DNA from 4 places in the Rouxiella sp. WC2420 genome. Region 2 is predicted to be linked to each of the others. Evidence: predicted binding sites of a transcription regulator. Region 2 holds the regulator's gene; each other region holds the start of a gene.
What was found. Region 2 encodes CRP, which controls carbon source genes, mostly activating them, when cyclic AMP is high. Its sites were predicted from a motif close to ATGTGANNNNNNTCACAT; they were not measured.

Region 1 (7,772 bases), 1.1 Mb from region 2:
TATCGCTGAAGCGTTGAAATCCTTCCCGAAACTGGCGAAAAAAAATGTTGCGGTCTTCGACACCGCCTTCCATCAAACCATGCCGGAAGAGTCTTACCTCTACGCTTTACCGTACAAATTATACCGTGACCACCATATCCGCCGTTACGGCGCACACGGCACCAGCCACTTTTACGTGACTCAGGAAGCTGCTAAAACCCTGGGTAAACCGGTTGAGGAAGTTAACCTGATCACCTGCCATTTGGGTAACGGCGGCTCGGTAAGCGCAATCCGCAATGGTAAATGTGTTGATACTTCAATGGGTCTGACCCCGCTTGAAGGCTTGGTAATGGGCACGCGCTCTGGTGATATCGACCCCGCCATCGTGTTCCACTTGCATGACGCATTAGGTATGAGCGTTGCGCAAATCAACAAAATGCTGACTAAAGAATCTGGCCTGCTGGGCCTGACCGAAGTGACCAGCGACTGCCGTTATGTTGAAGACAACTACGAAAAAGAAGCCAACGCCAAACGCGCGATGGACGTATTCTGCCACCGTCTGGCGAAATACATCGGCGGCTACACGTCCCTGATGGAAGGCCGGCTCGACGCGGTAGTATTTACCGGCGGTATTGGTGAAAACTCTTCTCAGGTTCGCGAGCTGACCTTAAACAAGCTGAGCCTGCTGGGCTTTGAAGTAGACCACCAACGCAATCTGGCGGCACGTTTTGGCAAAGCCGGTGAAATCAATAAAGAAGGCACTCGCAAAGCACTGGTTATCCCAACCAATGAAGAGCTGGTTATCGCCCAGGACGCAGCGCGTCTGACAGCGTAACAACATTATCATCCCCACTGCCAGCGCCTGCTGGCAGTGTTATTTTCACCGCAGGCGGGTTTTGCCTCTCAATTTGGCCAACCACTGCCTGGAAATTGTCGAAGAGGTTTGCCGTGTCTCGTACAATTATGTTGGTTCCCATTGGCCAAAGCGTCGGTCTGACCAGCGTCAGCCTTGGCGTTATCCGCGCTATCGAACAGAAAGGCGTAAGCCTGAGCGTGTTCAAGCCAGTTTCTCAGCCTCGTGCAGGCAGCGATGCGCCTGATCAAACCACTACCATTATTCGCGCTAACTCTAATATCACCGCGGCCGAACCGCTGAAGATGAAACACGTGCAAAGCCTGTTGAGTTCAAATCAGCAGGATGTGTTAATGGAAGAGATCGTCGCCAACTATCACGCCAATACCAAAAACGCCGAAGTCGTGCTGGTTGAAGGACTGGTCTCGACCCGCACCCATCAGTTTGCCAGCGCGCTGAACTACGAAATTGCCAAAACCCTGAACGCCGAGATAGTGTTTGTTATCGGCCAGGGGAGTGATACAGCGGTGCAGCTTAAAGACCGTATCGAACTGGCTCGCAGCGTGTTTGGCGGCAGCAAAAATAAAAATATCACTGGTGTGATTATCAACAAGGTCAATGCACCGGTTGACGATCAGGGTCGCACCCGTCCCGATCTTTCAGAAATTTTTGACGACTCTGACAAAGCGACCTTCGCTCAGGTTGATATCGAGCAGTTGATAGCCGTCAGCCCGATGCCGGTGCTGGGTTGCATCCCGTGGAGCTTTGAGATGATAGCCGTGCGCGCTACCGACATGGCTCAGCATCTGGGCGCGCGCATTATTAACGAAGGTGAAATCCACTCTCGTCGCATCAAATCAGTCACCTTCTGCGCACGCAGTATTCCCAATATGCTGTCGCTGTTCCGCGCGGGTTCGCTGCTGGTTACCTCGGCAGATCGTCCTGACGTATTGGTCGCAGCCTGCCTTGCGGCCATGAACGGTATCGAACTGGGCGCGATTTTGCTGACCGGCGGTTACCCGGTTGATGAACGCATTCAGCAGCTTTGTGCTCGCGCCTTTGAGACCGGCCTGCCGGTATTTATGGTCGACAGCAATACCTGGCAGACCTCACTGAATCTGCAAAGCTTTAGTCTGGAAGTTCCTGCTGATGACCACGAGCGGGTCGAGAAGCTGCAAACTTATGTTTCTTCACATATTAACGCTGACTGGATCAACTCGCTGAGCGCCCACTCAGAGCGTTCTCATCGACTCTCGCCTCCTGCCTTCCGCTATCAGCTGACCGAGCTGGCGCGCAAAGCTGGCAAACGAATCGTCTTGCCAGAAGGCGATGAGCCACGCACGGTCAAGGCGGCATCTTTGTGTGCCGAACGTGGCATTGCGGAATGCGTGTTGCTGGGTAATCCAGACGAAATTAAACGCGTGGCCGCGGCTCAGGGTATCGTGTTGGGTAAAGGTATAGAAATTGTCGATCCGGTTGTAGCGCGCGAAAAGTATGTCGATCGTTTGGTTGAATTGCGCAAAAGTAAAGGCATGACCGAGGTTGTTGCTCGCGAGCAGCTAGAAGACAACGTAGTGCTTGGCACGCTGATGCTGGAGCAAGGCGAGGTTGATGGCCTGGTTTCAGGCGCGGTTCACACCACTGCCAACACGATTCGACCCCCGTTGCAGTTGATTAAAACCGCACCTGGCAGCTCTCTGGTGTCGTCGGTATTCTTCATGCTTCTGCCGGATCAAGTGTTGGTTTACGGCGACTGCGCGATCAACCCCGATCCCGATGCCGAACAGCTATCCGAGATTGCTATCCAGTCGGCCGATTCTGCGGCTGCCTTTGGTATCGAACCTCGCGTGGCGATGATTTCCTACTCTACCGGGACTTCCGGTGCCGGTAGCGACGTCGAGAAAGTGCGCGAAGCGACACGTCTGGCGCAGCAAAAACGTCCTGATCTAATCATCGACGGCCCATTGCAATACGATGCGGCGATCATGGCCGATGTGGCGAAATCCAAAGCGCCTAACTCACCGGTTGCTGGTCAGGCAACGGTATTTATCTTCCCTGACCTCAACACCGGAAACACCACTTACAAAGCGGTGCAGCGTTCAGCAGACCTGGTCTCCATCGGCCCTATGCTGCAAGGGATGCGCAAGCCGGTAAACGACCTGTCGCGCGGTGCGCTGGTTGACGATATCGTCTACACCGTGGCCCTGACAGCAATTCAGTCAGCGCAGGCAGATGAAGCCTTTGCGGCAGGGGCAAAATAGCGCCACCACCGTTTTGAAAACGCAAAGCCGGTCTTGATGACCGGCTTTTTTGTGCGCGATGTCAGTGGAAGAAGTTCAGGATATGACCGTACACTAACCCAACACTGATGATATCGGCATCGCTAAAAGTGACGTTTTGCAGGCCGTAGCTGCCCAGCAGCGGTAACAACAGCGCGGGCAATAGAGTGATTAGAAATCCGTGGAAAATGCCGCCAATAATGGCTCCGCGACGCCCTCCCACCGCATTGGCAAACACCCCGGCCGTGCCACCCGCGAAGAAGTTGGTCAACATGCCCGGCAATATCATCGCTAGCCCAACACTTGGGAATATAAACATCCCGAGAATCGATCCAACTGTAGTCGACAGAAAACCCACAATCACCGCATTCGGCGCATAGGGGAACAGGACCGGGCAATCCAGAGCCGGAATCGCATTAGGCACGATGCGCAGCGCAATGCCGCGAAACGCCGGAACAATTTCTGCCAAAAGTAACCGCACGCCTGCCAGCAGCACGTAAACACCCACCACAAACTGCACCGATTGCAGGAAAGCGAAGATTAAATAGCTGACGCCGTGAGAATACTGGGCTACCACCTCAGGACCTGCTGCAATAGTCGGGATCAGATAGATAGGGATCATCACCACCATCATCGACAGATAGGTATCTTGCAGAAAAGAGAAAGACTCAGGCAGCTCGATGTCTTCGGTACTCTTGCTGACGTCACCCGTGACTTTGGCGACTCCCGCCTGAATTAGATATCCAATTGTGCAAAAATGCCCCAGAGCGATGTCATCGGAGCCGGTTATCTTGCGCACGATAGGCTGCGCCAGCGCGGGCATGCCTACGGACATCAGCCCGGCGATAATGCCACCAATCAGGATCAGTTCAGTACCGCGCAGGCCGCCCATATATCCCACGACCGAACACACGGTTGCCATCCATAAGGATGCCTGACCGGTAAGAAAGATGTATTTAAAACGGCTAAAACGCGCTATCAGGATATTAATGATAAATGCCAACACCATGATAAGCGCCGTCTCTCGGCCCAGCATTTGTTGGGCAATGCCGGCAATCGAACCCACGTCGGTGACGACGCCGCGCATGTGAAAACCTTTCTGAAACACTTCGCCCAAAAAGTTAAGCGCGCCGACAATGATGTTGGCACCCGCTAGCAATACCAAAAATCCGAGCAACGTTTTTAAGGTGCCGGTGATAATCTGCCCGACACTTTTCTTTAATGCTATTAGCCCTACCATGGCGATGAGGGCAATTAATATTGAAGCCTGGCCTAAAACATCGTTAACAATAAAATATAGGAAAGACATGACCTGCCCCTCGTGTTTGCAGGATGAATAAGATTAATTTTTATTTTTTTCGTGATTGATTATGTCTATTTTTGGCTGGATTTAATTCAGATAACCCAGCTCTTTTAATACTGGAGTGAGCTTTTCACTAATCTCTTTTTTATCGACCAAACGCTTAAGATAAATAATATTTGAGTTGATGGTGTAATGATCAAATTGCGATTTGAAATTTGAACCAGTCATAATGATATCGGCTCTCGTCGATGCGGCACTTGATATATCGCAGTGAGACAAGTTGGCTTTAATGCCTAAGTCTTTTAATACAGCCTCAATACTCATCTCACAGGCGAAGCTACTGCCCAGACCTGCACCACAAACTGCTAAAATCGTTAAAGATTTCATCTTTACCTCATGGATTTATATGCAAAGCGAGTACAAATGAGTATGCGGGCAAATCAGGAAATATCTGTGATGAAGCCCACAAAGATAGCGCTATCATCAAGTGCATAGCCTTTTTGTGATAGCGCTATCAAAAATTTCCGAAGGTTCTACGTTATTTGTCTTAAAGCGCGCTATGATATGCTTACACCAAGTTTAAAAAAATATTCAAGCTATAACGGGTCCATTCCAAAGCGGAAGATTTTTGCCGTATAGAAATTAACTTATAAAAATCATCTTAAATAAATTCATCTATTAATGCGGTCGTTATTTATTAACAAAATTTTATAAAACAGCGCAGTTCGCACTAAACCTGGTATTCATGAAGAAAGGTCAGGAGTCATAATATGGAGGGAAGGAGACGGCGAGGAACGGGACGAATCACGCTGGCCGACGTGGCAAAACTGGCGGGTGTCGGCACGATGACCGTGTCGCGAGCCTTGCGACAACCGGAGATGGTCTCTGACAAACTCAGAGAAAAGATTGAATCTGCAGTTAGCGAACTCGGCTATATTCCCAATTATTCTGCTAGCGCGCTGGCCTCTTCCACCTCGAATGTGGTGGCGGTTATCTGCTCCTCGCTGGCGGAATTTGGTCATGCGGAAATGATCGCCGGGCTACAGGAGGTGCTGATTCCGGCCGGATTCCAGCTAATGCTGGCAGAGTCGCAGAATCAGGAAGACCGCGAGCAAAAACTGCTCGAAACCTTTTTATCCTACAACCTTGCCGCCGTAGTCCTGTTTGATGCCCGACATACCGCCGCCACCTATGACATGCTTGAAAATGCCCAGTTACCCACCGCTGAACTGGGTGCCAGAGTCGAAAATCCGCTTGATATCAACATCGGCATTGATAACGCCTCTGCGGTTTATAAGCTAACTGAATATCTGATTTCTCTTGGCTACAGCAAGATAGGCCTGATGTGCGCCGCGCAAAAACAGTGGGTATCGCAGCAAAGACTGCGCGGCTGGCATCGTGCCCTGCTCGACAATAATCTTTCCCCCACGCGGATGCTTAGTACTCACGCCGCTTCAAGTTTTAGTACGGGTGCCGCGTTGCTGACCGAACTGGTGCTCAACTGGCCAGATATGGACGCGCTGATTTGCAGCAGTGATGCACTGGCCTGCGGAGCAATGTTTGAATGCCAACGCCGAAAAATACGCGTGCCGAAAGATTTGGCGATTGCAGGGTTTGGCAACAGTGACATCAGCAAAGTCTGCCAGCCGCCGCTGACTACCGTGGCCGTGCCGCATCGGGAAATAGGGACTCAGGCAGGAATGGCGCTACTGGCCAGAATTCAGGAAAACGAGTGGGATAAACAAAAGGCCGTAATTTCGGCCCTTTGCAAACGGGAAAGCTGTTAGACAGTCCCGTCATTTGAAACGATTATTCTTCAACGCTAAGCGGTTTGCCGTGATCTTTCTCATTGTTACGGCTTAGCCACAGTGACAACGCCTTAAGAGAATCCGGGGTGAACTCGTCACAACGGGCGGTGATCTCTTCCGGTTTCATCCAGCTAACTTCGTCAACTTCTTCTTCCTGCAACGCAAAAGGTCCATGGGATACGCAGCTAAACAGTGCCCCCCAGACGCGACAGTTGTCCTGTTCAAAGTAAAAAGAGCCGTGCTCGGCAAACGGCACACCGGCAATTCCCAACTCTTCTTCGCCTTCACGACGCGCCGACTCGAGGATATTCTCACCGCTCTGCACTACACCACCCGCGGTTGCATCCAGCCAGCCAGGATAGAAATCTTTTGTTTCGGTTCGACGCTGAACCAGAATATTTCCCATGCCATCATGGACCACAATGTAGCTGGCGCGATGACGGAGATTTTGAGCGCGCATCTGTTGGCGACTTGACTGGGCAATCACTTCGTTTTCTTCATTAACGATATCAACCCACTCAGTACTGCCGGTGTTTTGCTCTTGATTCGTCATCCTGTGAAACCTTCTTTATAGCGCGGGAGATGCGCAGTGATTTTCAATGAGTTCGGTGATTCTATCTGGCTCATGGGGATCGCTTCAATAGCAACAGATGCGTTATTGATATGTAAAACCTATGTCAAAGGTCGCGATAAAGCATCAGACTAGTCTCACATAGCCTGCTATCATTAGCAGCTATATTAGCCACAAGGCTATTTGTTAATATTTAGTTGATAAAATCAGGCACAATTTATACGCAGTAGAATTCGCATCCAGCCCATCGGTTGACATCAAATACTCAGATGGACCATAAAATAATTACGCAGGAGGCAATCATGATCGATCTTTATTATGCACCAACACCAAATGGACACAAAATCACCCTTTTCCTGGAAGAGACTGGCCTTCCCTATCGACTTCATCGTGTCGATACCAAAGCAGGAGACCAATTCCAACCCGCATTTCTCGCCATTTCCCCCAATAATAAAATCCCTGCGATTGTCGATACCCAACCGGTTGACGGCGGCGCACCGCTGAGCCTGTTTGAATCTGGCGCTATCTTGCAGTATCTGGCAGAAAAAAGCGGCAAATTATTGAGTAAAGAGCTACGCGAAAGAACCAGCACCCTGCAGTGGCTGTTCTGGCAAATGGCGGGATTCGGCCCAATGTTAGGTCAAAACCATCATTTTACTCATTTCGCCCCACAACCCGTCCCTTATGCCATTGAACGTTTCCAACAAGAAACTAGGCGCTTGTACGGCGTTTTGAATACTCAACTTGAGAAAAATGTTTATATTTCAGGCGAGTACTACAGTATCGCAGATATTGCGACCTATCCTTGGGTCGTCGCTCATGAACGCCAGCGCATAGATTTGGCTGATTATCCTGCCGTGCGCAACTGGTTCGAAAGAATCAAAAATCGCCCGGCAACCGCCAGGGCCTACGCACTGGCTGAAGCAAAATAATCCGCTCGCCCTCTGCTCAAGGGGGCGTTAAATCCCCCTTCCTTACC
Region 2 (7,772 bases):
GTTATGCGATTGACTGGAGTAAAGTAGAAAATCAGCGTTGGATTGATGCTAACAAGGCGGCAGCTTTTGGCGATGAAAAACCGCTGAGTGAGGTTTTTAAAACCATTATCAGTGATGCCTAGCTCTGGATAGACTGAGTCTGGGAAAAGTCTGCGGGTTACTGACGAAAATAGGTAGAATGACGCGGCTAAATCCCAGACTTTGCCAAACCGGAAAACCATGCTGCTGATTATCGATAACTACGACTCCTTCACCTACAACCTATACCAGTATTTTTGCGAATTAGGGGCGGAGGTGATGGTAAAACGTAACGATGAGCTGCAGCTTGAAGACATTTCCCGCCTTGCCCCCTCGCATTTGGTGATCTCTCCCGGCCCATGTACACCCAATGAAGCGGGGATATCTCTTTCAGCCATCAAGCATTTTGCAGAAACTATGCCGATCCTCGGCGTATGTTTGGGTCATCAGGCGATGGCGCAAAGCTTTGGTGCAGAAGTGGTGCGCGCCCGTCAGGTGATGCACGGCAAAACCTCGTTGATTCAGCATACTGGCACCGGCGTATTTGCGGGCCTTAATCATCCGTTAACCGTTGCGCGCTATCATTCGCTGGTGGTTAAGCCGGAAACGCTGCCTGACTGTTTTTCCCTGAGCGCCTGGACCGGCAGCGCCGATGCGCCTGACGAGATCATGGGTATCGCTCATCGCACTTTGCCTTTGCATGGCGTGCAGTTCCACCCGGAGAGTATCCTCAGCGAGCAGGGGCATGAGCTGCTGGATAATTTCCTTAAAATTTAGAGTATTAAAAATTACTTACATCAGGAAGGCGATTAGTGTTTGCCTGTGAGTGATTTTTTATGCATATTTTGTGATTATATTTTCACATTCATTTCGAGTGTGATTCCCTGAAAGCAGCGGCAGCGCAAAGGAGAGTAGGGCAATGACAGAAAAAACAGCGGTAGGTCGTGATGCATTTGACCGGGTAATTTTGCCGGTTTATTCACCAGCCAAGTTTATTCCCGTCAAAGGTAAAGGCAGTCGCGTATGGGACCAGCAAGGGACCGAATACGTTGACTTCGCCGGCGGGATTGCGGTTACTGCACTGGGTCATTGCCATCCTGCGCTGGTGAAAGCCTTGCATGAGCAAGGTGAAACGCTGTGGCACGTAAGCAACGTGTTCACCAATGAACCGGCTTTGCGTCTGGCGCAAAAACTGATCGACGCCACCTTCGCCGACCGTGTGTTCTTTGCCAACTCCGGCGCAGAAGCGAACGAAGCTGCCTTTAAGCTGGCGCGTTACTATTCTTCAGCTAAACACAGCCCGTACAAAAGCAAAATCATCGCTTTCCACAACGGTTTCCATGGTCGCACGTTGTTCACTGTCTCTGTTGGCGGTCAGCCGAAATATTCTGACGGTTTTGGCCCGAAACCTGCCGATATCGTCCACGTACCTTTTAACGATCTCGACGCTGTGAAAGCAGTAATCGATGATCACACCTGCGCTATCGTGGTTGAGCCGATTCAGGGAGAAGGCGGCGTGACCCCGGCAACTCAAGAATTCCTGCAAGGTCTGCGTGAGCTGTGCGACGCCAATAAAGCGCTGCTGGTATTCGATGAAGTGCAGAGCGGTATGGGCCGTAGCGGCAAACTGTTCAGCTATATGAATTACGGCGTGACGCCAGACATTTTGACCACCGCCAAGGCGCTGGGCGGCGGCTTCCCGGTGAGTGCGATGATCACCACCGAAGAAGTGGCTTCTGTCATGGCTCCGGGCAAACACGGCACCACTTACGGCGGTAACCCGCTGGCCTGTGCGGTAGCGGAAGCCGCGCTGGACGTGATCAACACCCCGCAAGTGCTGGCGGGTATTGCTGAGCGTCGCAATGCGTTTATCAACGCGCTGGAAGCCATTAACGCGAAATATCACGTGTTCAGCGAATTCCGCGGTCAGGGCCTGCTGATCGGTGCCGAGCTGTCAGACAATTACAAGGATCGCGCTGGTGAATTCCTCAATGCGTCGTCTGAGTTTGGTTTGATGATGCTGGTAGCGGGAAGCAACGTAATGCGTTTTGCGCCTTCGCTGGTGATCGACTTCGAAGACATCAAAGAAGGCATGGCACGCTTTGAAAAAGCTGTGCAGAAAGTCGTCGGCTAATAACACTCCGTTTGGTGTGCTGCGCACGGTTTGACTGCATGACTGCATGACTGCATGACTGCATGCGCTGCGCTTACTGGGCGCTGGCCCAGACCAGCCAGAGGGGATTCCAAGGCAAATCCCCTCTGGACACCCGTGCCTTTGCCCTCGCGACGCGATTAGTGCAAAAGAACGAGATCGTTTCATTGACCGCAGCGCGTGGCGTTGGCCACGGCCCTGAGGGCTGCCTTCCCTCGGTCGTGAGCCAAAAACGTCTCCCTCCACTCGCTCAGCGTGGGCCTGATGCCGCCAATCCCACCTTACAAAGAAAACCCGGCAACTTCACGGCGGTCAAGACCCGTTCTTTTAAAGAGCTTTCTTTAATTTTTTTAGATGCTTAGGTTAGTTTTTTTCATTTAAATTTAGAGAGTTAAATTCAGTAGATAGGATGTTTTGATCTTAGTGCAGGTTGCCGGTTAAATGCTCATTGAAATTATTGAACCGGAAAAATTCCTGAGAGCTTATTGAACTTGATTCAAAGTTTATTGACCTTGAAAATGCGATTGCGTCACTCCATAAAACAGCGCTTACTCTTTCACTCTTCTCGTCAACCATATCCCGTGATGCGGCCGTTGTTTCCAGGCGAGGGACGAAATGGTATGCATGGCAGCCAGATGCGACAGCATGCGGCGCAAATGGCGTTCCATCTCGGTGATCGGCATGTCGGAATGCTGCTCCGGCGCGTTAAACAGTGACTTTTCGCTGCTCGGCCCATCATAAATCAGTCGCTGCTGACAGCCTTGCAGCGCGATTTCGCAGGTTTGCAAATACTCGACCGCCAGTTTCGGCGTCAACATGTAATGCTCGCGGGCAAGAATCGTCATCGCGTTGATGTGATCGACGATAAACTGGCTATGAGTTACCCACAAACGCATATCTGACAGATAATCCGAATTAAAACCCGGCTCCTGCATCGCCTGATTCAGCGAGGTGAACAGCTGGTTATGAGCCTGATTGACCTTCATGCGCGCATAGGCCAACTCGGCAGGGTCGGGATTGTCGTGTAAGACTAGCCGAATAGCCTGTTGATCGGTCTCCAGCGCCTGATGGGCGTTGGTCCTGAGCATGCCGCTTTGCCACTGCGGCCACAGCCAAATCGTGCCACCAAACGCCAACGCGCAGCCAATCAGTGTGTCGAACAGTCGCGGCAGCAGGAAATGCGCGCCGTTAAGCGCCAGCAATTGCAGGGTATAAACGGCGGTCACGGTCAGACCAATCATCCCAAGACCGTAGTTTTTACGCAGTACGGTGTAAGAAACCAGTGTGATAATCAGCATGAAAAATAGTGTGATGTTTTGCGGAATTTCTAGCTGCAAAAGCCCCGCAGCGGCAATCAGGCCAATCAGTGTGCCCAATGCTCGGTGCTGGATACGCACACGGGTAGCGTTATAACCATTCTGGCTAACCAGCAGCGTAGTCAGCAAAATCCAGTATGGCTTGGGCAAATTGAAAAATAGCCCCAGACTGCTGCCCAGCGCCAGAATCAGTCCTAAACGTGCAGCATTGCGCAGCGCCGCCGATTTGAAAGATAAATAACTTTTTAGCGCGGGCCAGAACGGCAGGCGATTTTGCGTTTGCATCAGATCGCGACGATACAGCGGGCGCTGGGTGCGCAGCAGGCGAGCGATGCGGCTGAAATGGTAATAGCAGAATTGGCCAACCGGATTATCTCGATAGCGGGAGGAGATTTTTTCCAGCGCCGCCAGCTCGTTGGCCATGGTAAAACGGTCAGAACGGCGATGATAGAGAATGTCTCCGGCTATTACCCGCAGTCGCGTCGCGATAATCTTTGCGTTACGGCGGATAACCGCCTCGGCGTGGCTCTCCTCTACCAGCTTTTGCACCTCTGAAGGTAAATGCAGGCTGACGGTAATATGCTCCTGCAAATCCAGCGCCACCTGAAAACTTCGCAGCAGTCGCTTGTGGTGCTGACGATCGCCGGTCGGCAGCATGTGAATTTGCTGGTACATGGTAGCGATCAGGTCGATAACTTTTTGTTGCCGGTTAAGCAACGGCGGCAGCGCGGTTTCAGGGTCGGTGTGCTGGGTCAGCAGGCTATATTTCGCTTCAAAATAGTCGGCCAGTTCATGGTAAAGCTGGCTGAGAGTTTCGCGCATCGGCTGCTCGTCAGAGAGTCGAAACCAGAACCAGTTAAACAGCCCGTACCACGCCGTGCCGACCACGAACAGCAGTGGAGCCTGCCAGATCGGCACCGCGCCCGCCATACTCAAGGTGAAAATCGCCGCTACCAGTGCGCCGGGCAGCAGGCGAGCATGTAGTGGGCCAATCGCGCCGGTCACGCCAACCAGTAGCGTCAGGCCAAGCATGATCAGCGGCAGCGGCCAATGCCAGTTAATCAGCATCAACTGGAGCAGAACACTGCTTACGGCAAACAGCGAGCCGCCTACAGCAAGGCGTTTGAAAAAACGTTTATGCGGGGTGTCGAGGCCGGAAATATTGCAGCAGGCAGGGACCAGCGCGAACAGCATTCCCATTCTTAACTGACCAAACAGCATGGCGATAGCAATGGGCAGGCAGAGAACCAGCGTTTGTCTCAGCGCGTAGTTAACTTCAGGGTGATAAAAGATTCGTCGCCAAAGCGTCATAATTGAGAGGATACAACAAAAACGGCGCGACAGTTATCTGCCGCGCCGTTTTTAGGACGATTAGCGAGTGCCGTAAACGACAATCGTTTTACCGTGTGCTGAAATCAGACTCTGATCTTCAAGCATTTTTAGAATTCGACCCACAGTCTCGCGTGAACAGCCGACTATCTGACCGATTTCCTGACGGGTAATCTTGATCTGCATACCATCCGGGTGAGTCATGGCATCCGGCTGTTTAGCCAGATTCAGCAGAGTTTGTGCAATGCGACCGGTCACGTCCAGGAAGGCGAGGTTACCCACTTTCTCGGAAGTTATCTGCAGTCGGCTTGCCATCTGTGCGGACAGGCGCATCAGAATATCTGGATTAACCTGGATCAGCTGGCGGAACTTCTTGTAGGAAATTTCTGCCACTTCACAGGCAGTTTTCGCCCTGACCCATGCACTACGTTCCTGACCTTCTTCGAAGAGTCCCAGCTCGCCGATGAAGTCACCTTGGTTAAGGTAGGAAAGTATCATTTCTTTGCCTTCTTCATCTTTGATCAGAACGGCAACCGAACCTTTCACGATGTAGTAAAGCGTTTCGGCTTTTTCACCTTGGTGAATCAGCGTACTTTTAGATGGATACTTATGTATATGACAATGAGACAGGAACCATTCGAGAGTAGGGTCTGTTTGTGGCTTGCCGAGAACCATTAGCTATTATCCTCTTATTATCGCTGCCCAAAATCACAGGGCTTTGAAATCCCTGTTCGGCGATTTTTTACTTCGCGCTCTTTTAGCATATGAACTGACCAGCAATGCTGCAAGCGGCAGGTGGAGTGATTTAAGCTGTAATTTGCCATTATCACCAAGGTTATCCTGTTAACACCTAAAAAACCTAGCCGCAACTTGTTGGAAAGTTTCTTTCGGCTTTGTTTGTAGCACAGGTTTGCAGACGTGTCTTGTGTTGTCTCGCTTCAGCATGACGCGGATCGAGTTACGTTGCCAGTTTCGGGGGTAAAGGGTAGTCTATTTTAAAAATTATGAGCGGAGAAATTCACATGCAGGCACGGGTAAAATGGGTTGAAGGTTTAACATTTCTGGGTGAGTCGGCCTCAGGCCATCAGATTTTAATGGATGGCAATGCGGGTGATAAATCGCCAAGTCCGATGGAGATGTTGCTGATGTCGGCAGGCGGATGCAGCGCCATTGACGTGGTGTCGATTCTGCAAAAAGGGCGCAACGAGATTGTTGGCTGTGAAGTCAAACTGACCTCTGAGCGCCGTGAAGAAGCGCCGCGACTGTTCACTCACATCAATCTGCATTTTATCGTCACTGGTAAAGATTTGACCGATAAAGTGGTTGAGCGCGCGGTAACACTGTCGGCAGAGAAATACTGTTCAGTGTCACTGATGCTGGGCAAGGCGGCGACCATTACCCACAGCTTTGAAGTGATTGACTCACAAGAGTAATCTGCGCAAGCACGACCTCCATCCCTACCACGCAAAACGCTGGCAGTGAACACGGAGTAAATCCAGAAAACGCCGCGCCGTTAAGGTTAGCGGCGTTTTTTGTGAGTATACCAAACAGTATTGCGCGTTCGGCAGACTGTCGATCGGCAGGCGGCACAGCTTGTCTTCGAGGAAAAACGGCGTTGCCATTGCATTGCCCACCACAGAAAGATAATCGGCATTTAGCATCATCATTAGCCCACTGATCAACGAATCAGTGCGGATCGGCGATTGTCCGGCATGGCAGCCATGCTCCTCCAATAGCGCTGCAAGTTGCTGGTAATAGCCCATATCGGTTTCCGGCAGCAGCCAGCTTGCCTCTTTCAACTGATTCAACGACGTGGCCAGTGCCAGCGGGTGCTGTTTACGGGCAATAATACAAAAAGGCGCGTTGAACAGCGGTTCAACCACCATATCTTCTATCGGCAGCCCCGGCCCCAGCGTGCCGATGGCGAAATCCAGACGCCCTTCACGCAGGGCAGGAAGCAGGGTTGAAAGCTGGGTTTCCTTGATGTGCAGCTTGGCCTGCGGGTATTTCGCAGCGAATTCACTGGCAAGAGCCGGGAAAATAGTCAGAGCCAGCAGTGAAGAAAATCCTACCGCCACCGAGCCCTGCGAATACTGATTAATCTGCTGGATTTCATCGGCGGCGCGCTCTAGCTCTTGCAAAATAAACTGCATTCGTTGGGAAAAGGCGCGCCCGGTTTCGGTCAGCGTCATCCCTTGAGAACCGCGCACGATCAGCTGAGTATCGAGAATTTGCTCCAGCTCGCGCAACGTGCGGCTAACCGCAGGCTGCGATTGATTCATGGCTCTTGCTGCACCACGAATGCTGCCACTTTGGATAACCTGCTGAAAAACCTTCAGCTGTTGCAGCTTCGGCAAATATTTCATCGCATACCCCTATCAGTAAAAAGCATCACCCAGTAAAAAATTACATCTTATGGCTGTGAAATAAAACTGCTAGGTTTTTAAGCAGACAGTAAATCACTGTTATAAAAACATAAAAATAAATCAAAGCAAGAGCGTTTCTCTTCTCAGGTCAGGGGTGGCTACTGGGATATAACATTTGAGGATATCAGTTATGAAAAATCGTTCGCTAATGATTTTCTTACTGTTTTTTGGTTATGTTCTGGTTTATCTCGACAAGACAGTCATCGGTTTTGCGCTGTTGCCTATCTCTCGCGAGTTTAATTTACCGCCCCAACAGCTGGGATATATCACCGGCATGTTCTTTTTAGCTTATTCACTGTTCCAGATCCCCTCTGGCTGGCTCAACGATCGTTTTGGTTACAAGAAAGTGCTCGCCTGTTCACTGACTTTGCTCGGCGGTTTTGCCCTGTGTTTTGGCCTGCTGGGATTCGGACTGGGGCTGTTAGTCACTTTCCGTTTCTTGTCGGGAATAGGGCATTCCGGTTATCCCACCTCCTGCGCCAAGTCGGTAGTAGCCAACTTTGCTCTCGAACAACGCACCTTTGCTCAATC
Region 3 (7,772 bases), 620 kb from region 2:
ATGCTTTTAAATCGCCAGCCAAAACTTTGCGAGACGTCTTCCAGAAAACGGGCCCAATAACCTTTTACTGCGGATTGACTATTTAATTAAAACCATTGGCTAAGCCATTTAATGCCAAACGCCCCCGGAGCCAAAATACCAAAGCCCCAGACCAGCGCAGAAGTAAAGTTTGCCAGCTGGAAGTAGCGTTGCGGCATTCCGCAAATTCCTGCTACCAGCGGAACAACAGCACGTAATGGGCCAAAGAAGCGACCAATAAAGGCACCAGGCATCCCCCAGCGTTCAAAAAATGCATGACCACGTACCAGCATTTGCGGATGTTTTTTGAATGGCCAAATATGCGGCACGCTGTCGCGATAGTGGGAACCGATCCAATATGACAGCCAGTCGCCAAAAAATGCCCCGGCTGCAGCTCCGGCAAATATTGGCCAGAAAGGGATGCCCGTTTCACCAATCAATGCCCCTACCCCCAGCAGGATCACCGTGGCTGGAAGTAATAAAGAGAGGAAAGCCAGCGACTCGCCAAAAGCGAGGAAAAACGCGATCGGTGCAGCCCAGGTCTGATGTTGGCGTACAAAATCCGTAACGTATTGAATAACTTCGTTGATGCTCAAAAAGACCGCCTCTGTTTACTAATCTAAAAAAACCTTTGTTCCAATATTTAAAGGCAGGCTATCTCAACCAAACCTAAAAGAGGGCTTATTCCAGATAACGACTTCGCAGTTCTTCACGCACTTCGGCAGTCAAACCGTACTCTTTTTCCAACCAGTTATCCGTGCTGCCATAGAGATTGGTGATAGCGTTTATTGCGGTATCAATGAACAGTTCCTTGACTGAAAGCACATAGCTGAACTTTTCCAGTGCTTCTGGTGGCAGGGTTACCGAGAGTTTATCAAGCATGTTCTCGCGGAAGGTTGCCAGCGTGGTTTCGGTCAGTAAATAATCTTCTTTGATGGTGTTCCAGTCAGCGCCCAGCGCCAGCAATACGATCATTGATCCGATGCCGGTGCGATCCTTGCCTACCGCACAATGCTGCACCAGCGCACCGCCTCCGGATTGTAGTAACAGACCCACCAGCTTTTTATAGGCATCGTTATTAAATGGCAGACGACGATAAAGCTCCTGCATAAATTCCTGCGGATCAAATTCAGCGATAGTTTCTGCCGTCAGCCTTTCAAGATTAGCGTTTACCACGTGGCTCAGCGGATTCGCCGGCGCGTGATGATACTCGCAGCCGGCCCATAGAATATCGGGCTTGGCTGCGACTTCATCGGCATCGCGATAGTCGAGAATGTATTTGACCGGAATGTTGCTCAGAAACTGCTGATCCTGCTGGGTCAGGTTATCCAGCGCGCCTGAACGGTAAAGCCAACCGCGTTTGATGCGTCGGCCATCAGCTACGGTATTACCGCCAAGATCGCGAAAATTAACGCCGCCTTCCAGAAGCGTTAGCGAGGGGTGCAGGAAAATAGTTGCCGTCATAGAGTCTCTTATTATTCAAAGGTCAGTGCTAAGACCATACCAGATAGCCCGAAAAAGATAAAAAAATGGGCCACCCATTGGCAGCCCTTATCAGATACACGGTTAACGCCTGTTACGCCGCATTATCAGGAAAAAATCAGGTTATTATCAGCATTAAATCAGGCGGCGCGCAGCCTCAACTACAATTTTCACCGCATGACTTTCTGTCTGCTTCATGGTTTCGGCGTTTGGGATCTCTTGCTGAGTACGATTGACGATTACGCCCGCCACCATACCAGCACGCAGACCTTGGCTCGCACACATGGTCAGCAGGGTCGCGGATTCCATTTCATAGTTCATGACTCCCATCTCCTGCCACTCTTGCATCGATTCTTTGAAACGACGAACCACGCGGCCTGAGTAGGTATCGTAACGCTCCTGGCCAGGGTAGAAAGTGTCAGAGGAAGCCGTCACGCCGATATGAATATTTGCGCCGACCGCCTTAGAGGCCTCAACCAGCGCGGTCGTGCAGGCGAAATCTGCCACGGCCGGAAATTCCATCGGTGCAAAATGCAGGCTCGCACCATCAAGGCGGACTGCTGCAGTCGTTACCAGTACGTCGCCGACATTAATATGCGGCTGAATTGCGCCAGTGGTCCCGATGCGCAAGAAAGTGCGGATGCCAAGCTGAGCCAACTCCTCCACGGCGATTGAAGTTGAAGGCCCACCGATGCCGGTAGAACAGACAATGACCGATTTGCCATCAAGCTCTGCGCGCCAAGAGGTAAACTCGCGGTGTGAAGCCAGGCGTACCGGGTTCTCCATCAGTCTGGCGATTTTTTCTACGCGCTCGGGATCCCCTGGTACGATGGCCAGAGTGGCGCCCTGCAAGCTGCTTTTGGTCAGGCCAAGATGGAAAACTTCAGACTGAGACATAATTGAACTCCTTTTTAATTCGGTCATTTATAACGAGCATAATATCTCCTTACTTTATCGCTCATTGCAGCTTAATTTTGTGATGCGAATCGCTAAGCGACACTACAATTACCATCGATTACATTTTAAATGTGATGGAAATCACAAAATTTTGAGCAATTAAGCCAATCTATAATGATTAATCCCTGCGGTCTTTATGCCTAACCGGTCAAATTTCGCGCGCCTAAGCATTTTTTACATAAGGTGCAGGCAGATGACAGGCTATGGTTGTTGATGTGATCATTTTATGGCTTATAGTTTAGAAACTGAGTCTTTATTTCGAAAATCCGATTCATCGTTTTAAAAGAAAAGTATTTACCCTTGTATGGAGACTGCAATGAAGACTGATGATTTAATACAATTAAAACAAGCACCTGACAGTTTCTCCCCTGCCGTTACGCCTGTATCCGCTACCACTATCCACACCGATACTGAAGGCCTGCACGCGGGCGAAACTACCATCCCATCGCAGGGAGAAAATCTGCCTGCCTATCTGGCAAGACCGGCCGAACACACTGGCAAACTGCCGATTGTGCTGGTGGTTCAGGAGATCTTTGGCGTACATGAGCACATCCGCGATCTCTGCCGCCGACTGGCTAAAGAAGGCTACCTGGCGATCGCGCCTGAGCTGTATTTCCGTCAGGGCGATCCTGCCGACTACACCGAGGTCGGTGAGCTGCTGGAGAAACTGGTTAGCAAAGTTCCTGACCAACAGGTGCTGGCGGATCTGGACCATGCCGCGCACTGGGCCGCTCAGCACGGTGGTGACGCCAGCAAATTGGCGATCACTGGTTTCTGCTGGGGAGGGCGTATCACCTGGCTTTATGCTGCTCATAGCCCGCAACTCAAGGCTGGCGTTGCGTGGTACGGCAAGTTGGTGGGCAATAAAACGCTGAGCACGCCAACTCATCCTGTCGATGAAGCGGTTGACTTAACGGCTCCGGTATTAGGGCTGTACGGCGGTCAGGACACGGGTATTGCTCAGGATACGGTTGAAAGTATGCGTCAGGCGATACGTGCCGCCAATGCCAATGCCGAGATCGTGGTTTACCCTGAAGCCGGGCATGCATTTAATGCCGATTATCGCCCAAGCTATAACGCGGAAGCCGCGGCCGATGGCTGGCAGCGCATGCTGGCGTGGTTTGCCAAATATGGCGTGAAGTAAATCTTTCGAGCGCATTAATAGAATTTTCCATTAATGGAATCAAAAAGCCCCGAGGCATTTACCCCGGGGCTTTTTTAATGCTCATGCAACATGAACAATTAGTTAAAAATAAATAGTTAAGACTGATTAGGCTGCCCGTTCGAGGCACTTAAACCTCCATCAACCGGCAGATTAACGCCGGTAACAAAGCGGGCGTCATCGCTGGCAAGGAAGGCAATCACCGAGGCAATCTCTTCAGGCTCGGCACCACGACCTAGCGGGATTCGTTCAGCGAATTTCGCCAGTAACGCCTTGTTGTCTTTGATGTCACCGGCCATGTCGGTCAGCGTGAGACTCGGACAGACAGCGTTGACACGCACACCGTCTGCACCGTGGTCCATTGCCAGAGAGCGGGTAAAATTAGTCACGGCTCCTTTGGCAGCATTGTAGAAGCTCATGCCCCAGTCACCGCCCAGACCTGAAACCGATGAAACATTAACAATATTACCTTTGCTCTTTTTCAAGGCATCGATAAAGAAGCGCGTCGCGTAGAACACACCACTGACATCAATATCGAGAATTTTCTTCCAGTCATCAATGCTGGCTTCATTGACTTTACCCTGCACCACCACACCGGCATTGTTTACCAGCACGTCAACGCGGCCAAACTTGTCCAGCACTACTTTGGCAAGTTTTTCAACATCCTGCGGATTTGAGATATCGGCGACGTGGATATAATAGTGGGTATTTTCCAGCGTGTTAGCCACCTTGGCCAACTTGACTTCAGTGCGTCCGACCAGCACAACAATGGCTCCTTCAGCCGAGAAGCGTTGCGCGGTTGCAGCTCCCATACCAGAACCTGCGCCAGTGACGACGACCACTTTATCTTTAAATCGGCTCATCTTTGTCTCCTTACGTTGAATCATTAATCAACTATTGTCTAAAGGGCTTACTCCTTTCAGCCTAGTAAAAAATCTGCTATTTCGGCTCAAATCGGCCAAATTAGCGCGTAAGGATTGGGGGCAGGCAAAGGGTGTCGGGGGCTACAGAGCAGCATCAAAGAAGTTACAAAATAATAATGGCGGGCAATCAGACGTAAAAAAGGGCACCGAAGCGCCCAATGACATCACAACATCACACATTAACTCTTAGACGTTTTCAGCGCGTAGGCGCCGAGCGGCTTTCACCATGTTCTCCAGCGATTCGCGTGTTTCCGTCCAGCCGCGAGTTTTCAGGCCACAGTCTGGATTTACCCACAGGCGCTCAGCCGGGATGCGGTCTGCAGCTTTACGCAACAGGTCCACAATCCACTCCACGCTGGGCACATTCGGCGAGTGAATATCGTAAACACCCGGACCGATTTCATTCGGATACTCGAAGTGCCTGAACGACTCCAGCAAGTCCATATCTGAACGAGAAGTCTCGATGGTGATCACGTCTGCATCCAGCGCGGCGATAGAATCCATGATGTCATTGAACTCGCAGTAACACATATGAGTGTGGATCTGTGTTTCGTCACGAGCAATCGCGGCATTCAGTTTGAAGGCGTCAACTGCCCAGCGCAGATAAGCCTGCCATTCGGACTGACGCAGAGGCAAGCCTTCGCGTAGCGCTGGTTCATCGATTTGAATAATGCCGATACCGGCTTTTTCCAAGTCTTCAACTTCGTCACGCAGTGCCAGAGCAATCTGCCTGGCAATGATTTCACGGCTCACGTCTTCACGCGGGAATGACCAGCACAGAATGGTCACTGGGCCGGTCAGCATGCCTTTAACCGGTTTTTCGGTCAGAGACTGCGCGTACTTGGCCCACTCAACAGTAATGGCTTCAGGACGGCTCACGTCACCGATGATTACCGGCGGTTTAACGCAGCGAGAGCCGTAGCTCTGCACCCAGCCGTTTTGAGTAAATATAAAACCGTCCAGATGCTCGCCGAAGTATTCGACCATGTCGTTACGCTCGGCTTCCCCGTGTACCAGCACGTCCAGCCCTAGCCGTTCCTGCTCATTGATTGCCTGCTTGATGTGCTCGCTGATGCCGGTGCGGTAATTTTTACTGTCCAGCCGACCCTGTTTGAAGTCCAGGCGCAGGCCTCGAATTTCGGTGGTTTGCGGGAATGAACCAATCGTCGTGGTCGGCCAGGCGGGCAGATTAAAACGCGTGCGCTGAGACTTGGCACGATTTGGATAGGCGCTTGGACGCTCGATATCTCTGGCATTGATTGCCGCCAGACGCTTGCCGACAGCGGCGTTGTTTACACGGGTAGATTCTTTACGAGCACGAATTGGGGCGCTGTATTCAGCCAGTTTTCTCTGCGCTTCAGCACTCGGATTGTTCAGTGCATCAGCCAGCATCGCCAGCTCGGCACATTTTTGCAGGGCAAAGGCAAACCAGCTTTTCACTTCTGTATCCAGACGCGTTTCGACGCTAAGATCGATTGGGCTGTGCAGCAGTGAACAGGAGCTACCGAGCCAAATACTGCGACCGGCAACCAGAGGTTTAAGGCGATCAAACCAGGTGCTTAAGTCGGCACGCCAGACATTACGGCCATTAATCACGCCCAGCGACAGCAGCCAGTCTTTCGGCAGCGCGTTGGCCACCGCCGTCAGATCATCGCGGCCCGCCACGGCGTCAATGTGCAAACCTTGTACCGGCAGATGACGGATAGTTTCCAGATTGTGGCCGATGCTGTCGAAATAGGTAGTCAGCAGCAGCCTGGTTTTACTTTGCAGCGCGGTATAAGCCGGTTTGTAGGCATCCAGCCATTCCTGTGGCAATTCCAGCACCAGTGCAGGCTCGTCGATTTGAACCCACTCAATGCCACGCTTTGCCAGCTCAGCCAGAACTTGCTGATAAACCGGGAGAATATCGTTGATCAGTGACAGGCGGTCAAACTGCTCGCCCTTTACTTTGCCTAGCCACAGATAAGTCAACGGGCCGAGCAGCACAGGTTTAATCTTGTGGCCTAGCGCCAACGCTTCGTCAACTTCCTCCAGCAACTGAGTCCAGGTCAGTTTGAACTGCTGACCCTTCACGAATTCAGGCACCATGTAGTGATAGTTAGTGTTGAACCATTTGGTCATTTCGGCAGCGGCGGCAGGTTTGCCCGTCGGTGCTCGGCCACGACCCAGGCGAAATAAGGTGTCGATATCGACGGAACCATCAGCGCCTTGGTGACGCTCTGGAACATTGCCCAGCAACAGGCTGGTAGTCAAAACGTGATCGTACCAGGCGAAATCGCCAACGGGCACTAAATCCACGCCAGCCTGCTGTTGTTGTTGCCAATGGCGGGCGCGCAGTTCGCGGCCCGTCGCCAATAATTCTTCTTGAGTGATGTTGCCAGCCCAGTAGCTTTCTTGAGCTTTTTTCAGTTCACGACGCAAACCAACGCGTGGAAAACCCAGAGTGTGATTCAGTATCGTCATCTTTAAATTCCCATTTGGCCATCCAGATGTTTACACATCCATAATCCGCAGGTACTGTATATTCCACAAGCGCAAATTATTCACAGTGACAGTGAAGGACTCTCATGATCGAACTGAAACACCTGCGGACGCTGCAAGCTCTGCGAAATACCGGCTCTCTTGCCGCCGCAGCGGCACAGTTACACCAGACCCAATCAGCCCTGTCGCACCAATTCAGCGATCTGGAGCAGCGTCTCGGTTTCAGACTGTTCGTGCGTAAAAGTCAGCCGCTGCGCTTTACGCCGCAGGGGGAGATCATGCTGCAATTGGCGGAGCAGGTATTGCCACAAATTCAGCAGGCATTGCAGGCCTGTCATGAACCACATCAGGCTTCGCTTCGCATCGCGATTGAATGCCACAGCTGTATTCAGTGGCTGACACCCGCGCTGGATGCTTTTCATCAGACTTGGCCACAGGTGTTGATGGACTTTAAATCAGGTGTGACTTTTGACCCGCAGCCGGCCTTGCAACAGGGCGAGCTGGATATCGTTTTAACTTCCGACATTCTTCCTCGCAGCGGCCTGCACTATTCGCCAATGTTTGATTTTGAAGTTCGACTGGTGCTGGCACCGGATCATCCACTGGCCTGCAAAGACGTGATCACTCCGGAAGATTTGAGCAGCGAAATTCTGCTGATTTACCCGGTTCAGCGCCAACGTCTCGATATCTGGCGACATTTCCTGCAGCCGGCAGGAGTCAGTCCGGCGCTGAAAAGCGTTGATAATACC
Region 4 (7,772 bases), 1.8 Mb from region 2:
GAAATTGCAGCGTCATGGCGTCATACATCAGCAATCTGCCGCTTTTAATTTCCCCGAAGCCCGCCAGCAGCTTGATGGCTTCCATAGACTGCAAACTGCCGATAGTGCCCACTAACGGTGCCATAACTCCAGCCTCCACGCAGCTAAGCGCCTGCTCGCGAAACAGCCGACTCAGGCAGCGATAGCAAGGTTCATCGTCTTGGTAGGTGAAAACGCTGATTTGCCCTTCCATGCGGATTGCCGCGCCAGAAACCAGCGGTTTTTTCAGCGTAAAGCAGGCTTTATTGAGCTGGTTGCGCGTTTCGACGTTATCGGTGCAATCGAGCACGATGTCGCATTCGTCGATTAGCTTCAAAAGTTGCTCGGCATCGAGTTGATGATCGACGGTATTAAGAATGACGTGGGGATTAATCGCTGCCAGCGCGATGGCTGCTGAGTCGACTTTTTTTATGCCGATACGCGCATCGCTGTGCAAGATTTGGCGTTGCAGATTAGAAAGCGAAACGGTGTCGAAATCGAGCAGGGTAAGCGCGCCAACCCCCGCCGCGGCCAGATACTGCGCGGCGGCGCATCCCAGCCCACCGAGACCCACCACCAGCGCATGACTGGCTTTAAGCTTTTCCTGCCCGTCGAAATCAAAACCGCGCAGCACAATCTGCCGGTTGTAGCGCAGGGTTTCCGCATCGCTTAGCTCTGGCAGTGTCATCGGTTTATCCTTTTAACAAGGCATTGAATGGCTCAACGTCGACCCATTCGCCCACCGCTACGTCGCCGCGCTCGCGCTCCAGCACCACGAAGCCGTTAGCCAGGCTGTAGGAACTGAACACGTGTGAACCTTGAGAGCCCGTGGTTCGAGCTTCAAGTTCGCCCTGCGCGTTATGCACAAACACCGCGCGCTGAAAATCGAGACGACCAGGCGTTTTTTTAAAGTTGCTCGCCGCTCTGGCTCGCAGGCGCGGCGGCAAGCGCCAGTCAGTGTGTGAAGAAAGGCGGGCGATCAACGGTTGCACCAACTGATAAAAAGTCAGCACGGCTGAAACTGGATTGCCGGGTAAACCGCAGAACCACGCGTTATTCAATTTACCAAAGGCGAAAGGTTTACCCGGTTTAATTGCCAGCTTCCAAAAGCCAATCTGGCCGATTTCATCGAGCATCGACTTAGTGTAATCAGCCTCGCCGACTGAGACACCACCGCTGCTGATAACCAGGTCAGCATAATTGTCGGCCTGTTGGAAAGCCTGGCGTAGCGCTGCCGGATCGTCGCGGATAATGCCTAAATCCAACACTTCACAACCTAATTGATCGAGCATCAGGTGAACCGCAAAGCGGTTAGTGTCGTAAATTTGGCCTTCTTCTAATGGCGTGCCGACCGGCTGTAACTCGTCACCAGTGGAAAATACCGCCACTTTGAGACGGCGATTCACTTCGACTTTCTCAACTCCCAAAGAAGCCAGCAGCGGCAGTTCAGCGACACCCAGTCGCACGCCGGCGGCTAAAACCTCCTGCCCCTGACGGATATCGTCGCCGATAAGACGAATATTTTGACCTTTTTCAACCGGCACAGTGAAACGCACGCCCGCATCGGTTTTCTCCGCTTCTTCCTGCATGATTACCGCGTCTGCGCCGGAGGGCACGGGCGCACCGGTCATGATGCGGATGCAGCTTCCGGCAGGCCATTCACCGTTGAAAGGCGCGCCAGCAAAGGCTTTACCGGCCACGGTGAATACGGCATCTTCGCGATATTCCGCACTGCGAATGGCATACCCGTCCATAGCCGAATTATCAAACGGAGGCACATATACCGGAGAACGCACCGCGCTGGCGGTGATGCGGCCTGCGGATTCGGTAAGTGGCAGCCATTCAGTTTTTGCCTGAGTTAATGGCGAGGTCTGCGAGAGCATTTTGTTCAGCGCTTCTTGTAGCGAAATCAGGCCAGAGGTAAACGTGTTTTCCATCATTAAACCCTTTTATTACCGGCTGAGAAGGGGCATAAGGCGAGCCGGTTGATGGTGAGAAATATCCTTTGATTATGCCAGAGAAAGCCCTGCGCGCCCAAACGAACGGCCAACGAAAAGCACTCAGTGACGTGAACGTTTCTAAATGTTTAAGCGATCTTTAAGATCTGAATAGCAGCAGATCAGCAATCTTAAGCTTAAAAAGTTCTTAAAATCTTCTAAAAGAATGAGATCGATCGCATAAATGATCCTGCAATCGGCGTATTATTACTGGCCCTTGTGTGATGGGTGTCACATAAAATTGTCTTTTGCGTCTGGAGTTGCATCGTGATGAAAAAAAACCGCCATCAGGCCATCCTGAAATTGGTGGATCAACATGAGGTAGTTCAGGTTAATGAGTTAGCGCTTTGGTTAGAGGTGAGTCTGGAAACAATTCGCCGTGACCTCAACGAAATGCAAGACAAAGGATTGATTCAACGCCGCCATGGTAGGGCACGTCGCGTTGATCCACCGCCTTCCTATGGCTGGATCAATAGCTTGCAGCGCGTCTCTCATAGTTGAGCCCCTCAATATCAAGAAGGAAAATCAGCGCCGCTGGTTTTCCTTTTTTTCGTTTTATCCGCCGTCGGTTATTCATTCCTGCGCGTTATTTTCTATAAATAATCTAAGCAATTAGCCTCGTCAAGATGGACTTAATTTTCAGCTTTACATACTCTGCACGGCTAAATATAGTCGAAATCCTGGACTATTCTTTAGGCGGCCTTAGTGGCACATGAGCGAAAAAATGACCATATCTCAAACTGTAGTGATAGGCGGAACACCTGATTCAACGTCACCGGTGGCGGTAATTGCTATTCATGGTGGCGCTGGGGCGATAACTCGCCAGGCAATGAGCGCCGAAAAAGAGCGTCTTTATTTACAGGCGCTGGAAGAGATCGTCAGCAGCGGGCAGGCAATTTTGGCAGCGGGTGGCAGCGCGGTTGACGCAGTGACCGAGGCGGTTCGCCTGCTGGAAGAGTGTCCGTTTTTCAACGCCGGAACCGGCGCGGTATTTACCCACCAGGGCACTCACGAACTCGATGCCTGTATTATGGATGGCCGCACACTGGATTCCGGCGCTGTCAGCTGCGTCAGTCACATCCGCAATCCGATTTTGACCGCCCGTAAAGTGATGGAACAGAGCGCGCACGTAATGTTTACCGGCGCAGGCGCGGAATCGTTTGCGCGTGAGCACGGGCAAGAAATGGTGTCGGCAGATTATTTCTTCACTCAGGACCGTTTCGATCAACTGCAACGCGCTCTGAAAACTGATGGCGTCATGCTTGATCATGACGGAGCGAGCTTAAATGCCAATATTTCTGACGATCCTTTAGATCCAGATCGCAAATTTGGCACTGTTGGTGCCGTTGCATTGGATCTTATGGGTAATCTGGCTGCTGCGACTTCAACCGGCGGCATGACCAATAAACAGGCTGGCCGTGTTGGCGATACGCCAATTATCGGCGCAGGCTGCTATGCCAGCAATAAAACGGTCGCAGTCTCCAGCACCGGCACTGGTGAAGTATTTATGCGCACAGTCGCGGCCTATGATGTCGCCGCGCTGATTGAGTACGCAGGACTTACACTCGAACAGGCCACCGATAAAGTGGTAATGGAAAAGCTGGTGGCGCTGGAAGGCTCGGGTGGCATGATAGCCATCGACCGTTTCGGCAATGTACGCCTGCCGTTTAACAGCGAAGGTATGTATCGCGGTTTTGCCTACGTTGGCAAAGCGCCAGAAGTGGCAATTTATCGTTAACATCTGAAGTTATTGCTAATCAGCAGGCGAGTTTCAAGAAATTCAGGGAGAAGTACATGGTTAAGGAGTCGTGATGAGTCAGACAATTTCCCCCGAGCACGCGTTTTCGGCACCGACAATGCTTGACGATCAAGTGCTGTCGGTGCGCAGTCTCAGCGTTCGTTTCGAGCACGAGGGGCAGGCGATTGAGGCAGTGCGTCATCTCGACTTTGAGGTAAAACGCGGTGAGACGCTGGCGATCGTCGGGGAATCAGGCTCCGGGAAATCCGTCACCTCACTGGCATTGATGCGCCTGGTGGAGCAGGGTGGTGGCCAGGTTCATCAGGGAAAAATCGATTTTAGGCGTCGTAACGGGCAGATTGTTGACCTGACTGCCGCCCGCCAGTCCGAGATGCGCAAGCTGCGCGGTGCGGATATGGCAATGATTTTTCAGGAGCCGATGACCTCGCTTAACCCGGTGTTTCCGGTCGGCGAACAGATTGCCGAATCTATCCGTCTGCATCAGGGCAAAAACCATGCCGCCGCGCGTGCAGAAGCTTTGCGCATGCTTGAGCTGGTGCGCATTCCCGAAGCGCAAAATATTCTTGATAGTTACCCGCATCAGCTTTCCGGCGGGATGCGCCAGAGAGTGATGATTGCGATGGCGCTGTCGTGTAAACCGGCGCTGCTGATTGCCGATGAGCCGACCACCGCGCTGGACGTCACCATTCAGGCGCAAATTCTGCAACTGATCCGCGTGCTGCAGCAAGAGATGCAGATGGCGGTGATTTTCATTACTCACGATATGGGCGTGGTGGCCGAAATCGCCGACCGTGTGCTGGTGATGTATAAAGGTGAAAGTGTTGAGAGCGGTGAAGTGGGTCGCGTATTTGCCGCGCCGCAACATCCCTACACCCGCGCGTTGCTCGCTGCGGTGCCAAAACTTGGCGCAATGAAAGGCACTCAGCTACCCGCTCGTTTCCCGCTGTTAAATACCGAAGTCAACGATCAGCCCGTTGATGACTCCTCCTTAATTCAAAATACTTTAACTTTAGGTGCCGCTCCTATCTTGCAGGTGCGCAGTCTGGTGACTCGTTTCCCGTTACGCAGTGGCCTGTTTAATCGTATAAACCGCTATGTGCACGCGGTGGAAAAGGTGAGCTTCGATATCTATCCCGGAGAAACTCTGGCGCTGGTTGGAGAATCCGGTTGCGGCAAATCTACCACTGGGCGTTCATTGCTCAGGCTGGTCGAAAGCCAGAGTGGTTCAGTTATTTTTAACGGCAAAACTGTGTTCGATGGCGAACATACCGGGCAGCTTTCCAGTTCTGCGCTACAACATCTTCGACGTGATATTCAGTTTATTTTTCAAGATCCTTACGCCTCCCTCGATCCGCGCCTCACGGTGGGATATTCCATCATGGAACCCCTGCTGGTCCATAAAATTGGCAGTCGTGAACAGGCAAAAGAGCGGGTTTCATGGCTGTTGGAGAAAGTTGGGCTATTGCCGGAGCACGCCGAGCGTTATCCGCATGAATTTTCAGGCGGTCAGCGTCAGCGGATCTGTATTGCCCGCGCATTGGCACTGAATCCTAAAGTAGTGATTGCCGATGAGTCGGTGTCGGCGCTGGATGTTTCGATACAGGCGCAGATCGTCAATCTACTGATGGATCTGCAGAAAGAATTTGGCATCGCGTTTCTGTTTATCTCGCACGACATGGCGGTAGTAGAAAGGATAAGCCATCGTGTCGCGGTTATGTATCTCGGGCAAATTGTCGAGATCGGGCCACGGGCGGCGGTGTTTGAAAATCCGCAGCATCCCTACACCCGCAAGCTTATGGCTGCGGTGCCAGTGGCGGACCCGCAACATCGACGTGTTGAACAGGCGCTGCTGGTGGATGAAATCCCAAGTCCGATCCGAGCGATCGGCGATGAGCCTATTATTGCACCGCTGGTGAAAGTGTCTGAGGGGCATTACGTTGCTCGTCATGCTATTGCCGGCGTTTATTAAGGAGCGCCCAACTTACAGGGAGCTTTATCTACAGGGTCTAAGGAAAAGGAAATCAGTATGAAGCAGAAAATGATGCGCAGAGCCGTTCTGGCGACGGTAATGCTTAGCGCAATGGCTTCCGGTTCAGTCTGGGCAGCGAAGGATGTCGTGATTGCAGTTGGTTCAAACTTCACCTCACTGGACCCGTATGACGCCAACGACACGCTCTCTCAGGCGGTAGCAAAATCGTTTTATCAGGGCCTGTTCGGTTTTGACAAAGACATGAAGCTGGTTAACGTGCTGGCCGACAGCTACTCCGTGAGCCAGGATGGCCTTACTTACACTATCAAGCTGCATCCGGGGATCAAATTCCAGGATGGCACCGATTTTAATGCGGCAGCGGTAAAAGTTAACCTCGATCGCGCCAGCAATCCTGACAGCCATCTCAAACGTTACAACCTGTTCAAGATGATTGCCAAAACCGAGGTGATTGACGCTGATACCGTCAAGATCACTCTGAAAGCGCCATTCTCAGCCTTTATTAATAATCTTGCACACCCTTCTGCGGTGATGATCTCACCTGCGGCGCTGGGGAAATATGGCAAAGACATTGGTTTCCATCCGGTCGGAACAGGCCCTTATACGCTGGAACAGTGGAATCAGACTGATTTCGTGAAAGTGAAGAAGTTTGACGGCTACTGGAAAAAAGGCGAGCCAAAACTGGACACCATCACCTGGCGGCCAGTGGTTGATAACAATACCCGTGCTGCAATGTTGCAAACCGGTGAGGCCGATTTAGCGTATCCGGTGCCTTATGAGCAGGCGGCTTTGCTGGAAAAAAACAGCAAATTGAATCTGGTGACTTCGCCATCAATTTTGCAGCGTTACATCAGTTTCAACATTACCCAAAAGCCTTTTGATAATCTAAAAGTCCGTCAGGCTATCAACTATGCCATTAACAAACAGGCGCTGATTAAAGTGGCGTTTGCCGGTTACGCGGTGCCTGCTGAAGGGCCATTGCCGACCAGTATCGAATATTCTGCAAAATATCAGCCATGGCCTTACGATCCGGCCAAGGCCCGAGAGTTGCTGAAAGAGGCGGGTTATCCAAACGGCTTCACTACTACGCTGTGGTCGTCACACAATTCCAGCACCGCGCAGAAAGTCATTCAGTTCGCACAGCAGCAGCTGGCGCAGGTAGGGATTAAAGTCACTGTGACTGCTTTTGATGCCGCGCAGCGTGCCGCTCAGGTTGAGAACGTCGGCCAGAAAGAGTCGGGCCTGCGGATGTTCTACACTGGCTGGTCGGCCTCTACCGGTGAAGCTGACTGGGCACTAACGCCGCTGTTTGCTACTCAATCTGCACCACCAAAGCAGTTCAATACTGCGTTCTATAGCAATCCGCAGGTCGATAAAGATTTGAGCGATGCGCTGAACACGACTGATAAATCAGCGAAGGACAAGCTGTATAAAGACGCGCAGGACCGTATCTGGGCCGATGCCCCCTGGGCTTTCCTGGCAACCGAGCGCCTGCTGTCAGCCAGTAATAAGCGCCTGACCGGCTTCTACGTGATGCCCGATACTTCATTCAACTTTGATAATGCAGACGTGAAATAGCCCTTACTCATCGTCCGATTGGATTTCATCTACGGGTGGCAATGCACTCACTCCGATACTTGCTCTGGTAAGCCTTGGAGTGAGTGTCGGCAGCCAGGGGCGATGGCGTTTTAAAACGTCGATGGGACAACGTGTGGATAGAATATCTAATGAAAAATCCTGATTAATTATGCTCAATTATTTTTTAAAGCGACTGCTCGGCCTAATCCCGACGCTGCTGATTGTTGCTGTGCTGGTGTTTTTATTCGTCCATCTACTGCCGGGCGACCCTGCACGCATGCTGGCCGGGCAAGATGCCGATCAGAGCGTGGTGAATATGGTGCGTCAGGATCTTGGCCTTGATAAACCTCTTTGGCAGCAGTTTCTGATTTTCTTCGAGCACGCACTGCGTGGTGATTTTGGGCAGTCGATGGTCTCGAAACGACCGGTGATC

Region 1: AB3G37_RS06930 (PTS sugar transporter subunit IIB) is a predicted target of CRP. The motif match lies at 4,866-4,883, and genes of this name have one in related genera.
Region 3: udp (uridine phosphorylase) is a predicted target of CRP. The motif match lies at 2,527-2,544, and genes of this name have one in related genera.
Region 4: AB3G37_RS17730 (DeoR family transcriptional regulator) is a predicted target of CRP. The motif match lies at 2,235-2,252, and genes of this name have one in related genera.

The regions. Positions count from the first base shown of each region.
Region 1 covers NZ_CP165628.1:1,467,711-1,475,482, reverse strand. Annotated here, with positions in the region: gene ackA (acetate kinase) at 1-814, shown strand, start outside; gene pta (phosphate acetyltransferase) at 943-3,093, shown strand; partial or broken gene AB3G37_RS06935 (PTS sugar transporter subunit IIC) at 3,176-4,420, opposite strand; gene AB3G37_RS06930 (PTS sugar transporter subunit IIB) at 4,502-4,801, opposite strand; gene AB3G37_RS06925 (LacI family DNA-binding transcriptional regulator) at 5,185-6,201, shown strand; gene yfcD (NUDIX hydrolase YfcD) at 6,224-6,775, opposite strand; gene yfcG (GSH-dependent disulfide bond oxidoreductase) at 7,096-7,725, shown strand.
Region 2 covers NZ_CP165628.1:337,228-344,999, forward strand. Annotated here, with positions in the region: gene AB3G37_RS01565 (putative adenosine monophosphate-protein transferase Fic) at 1-122, shown strand, start outside; gene AB3G37_RS01570 (aminodeoxychorismate synthase component II) at 220-795, shown strand; gene AB3G37_RS01575 (aspartate aminotransferase family protein) at 938-2,152, shown strand; gene AB3G37_RS01580 (YccS/YhfK family putative transporter) at 2,719-4,797, opposite strand; gene crp (cAMP-activated global transcriptional regulator CRP) at 4,858-5,490, opposite strand; gene AB3G37_RS01590 (OsmC family protein) at 5,838-6,248, shown strand; gene AB3G37_RS01595 (LysR substrate-binding domain-containing protein) at 6,273-7,181, opposite strand; gene AB3G37_RS01600 (MFS transporter) at 7,372-7,772, shown strand, end outside.
Region 3 covers NZ_CP165628.1:4,993,443-5,001,214, forward strand. Annotated here, with positions in the region: gene AB3G37_RS22995 (DedA family protein) at 87-614, opposite strand; gene AB3G37_RS23000 (tyrosine-protein phosphatase) at 700-1,482, opposite strand; gene udp (uridine phosphorylase) at 1,636-2,397, opposite strand; gene AB3G37_RS23010 (dienelactone hydrolase family protein) at 2,774-3,601, shown strand; gene AB3G37_RS23015 (SDR family NAD(P)-dependent oxidoreductase) at 3,718-4,482, opposite strand; gene metE (5-methyltetrahydropteroyltriglutamate--homocysteine S-methyltransferase) at 4,729-7,005, opposite strand; gene metR (HTH-type transcriptional regulator MetR) at 7,110-7,772, shown strand, end outside.
Region 4 covers NZ_CP165628.1:3,820,177-3,827,948, reverse strand. Annotated here, with positions in the region: gene moeB (molybdopterin-synthase adenylyltransferase MoeB) at 1-706, opposite strand, end outside; gene moeA (molybdopterin molybdotransferase MoeA) at 711-1,955, opposite strand; gene AB3G37_RS17730 (DeoR family transcriptional regulator) at 2,286-2,516, shown strand; gene AB3G37_RS17725 (isoaspartyl peptidase/L-asparaginase family protein) at 2,740-3,753, shown strand; gene gsiA (glutathione ABC transporter ATP-binding protein GsiA) at 3,827-5,743, shown strand; gene gsiB (glutathione ABC transporter substrate-binding protein GsiB) at 5,801-7,339, shown strand; gene gsiC (glutathione ABC transporter permease GsiC) at 7,509-7,772, shown strand, end outside.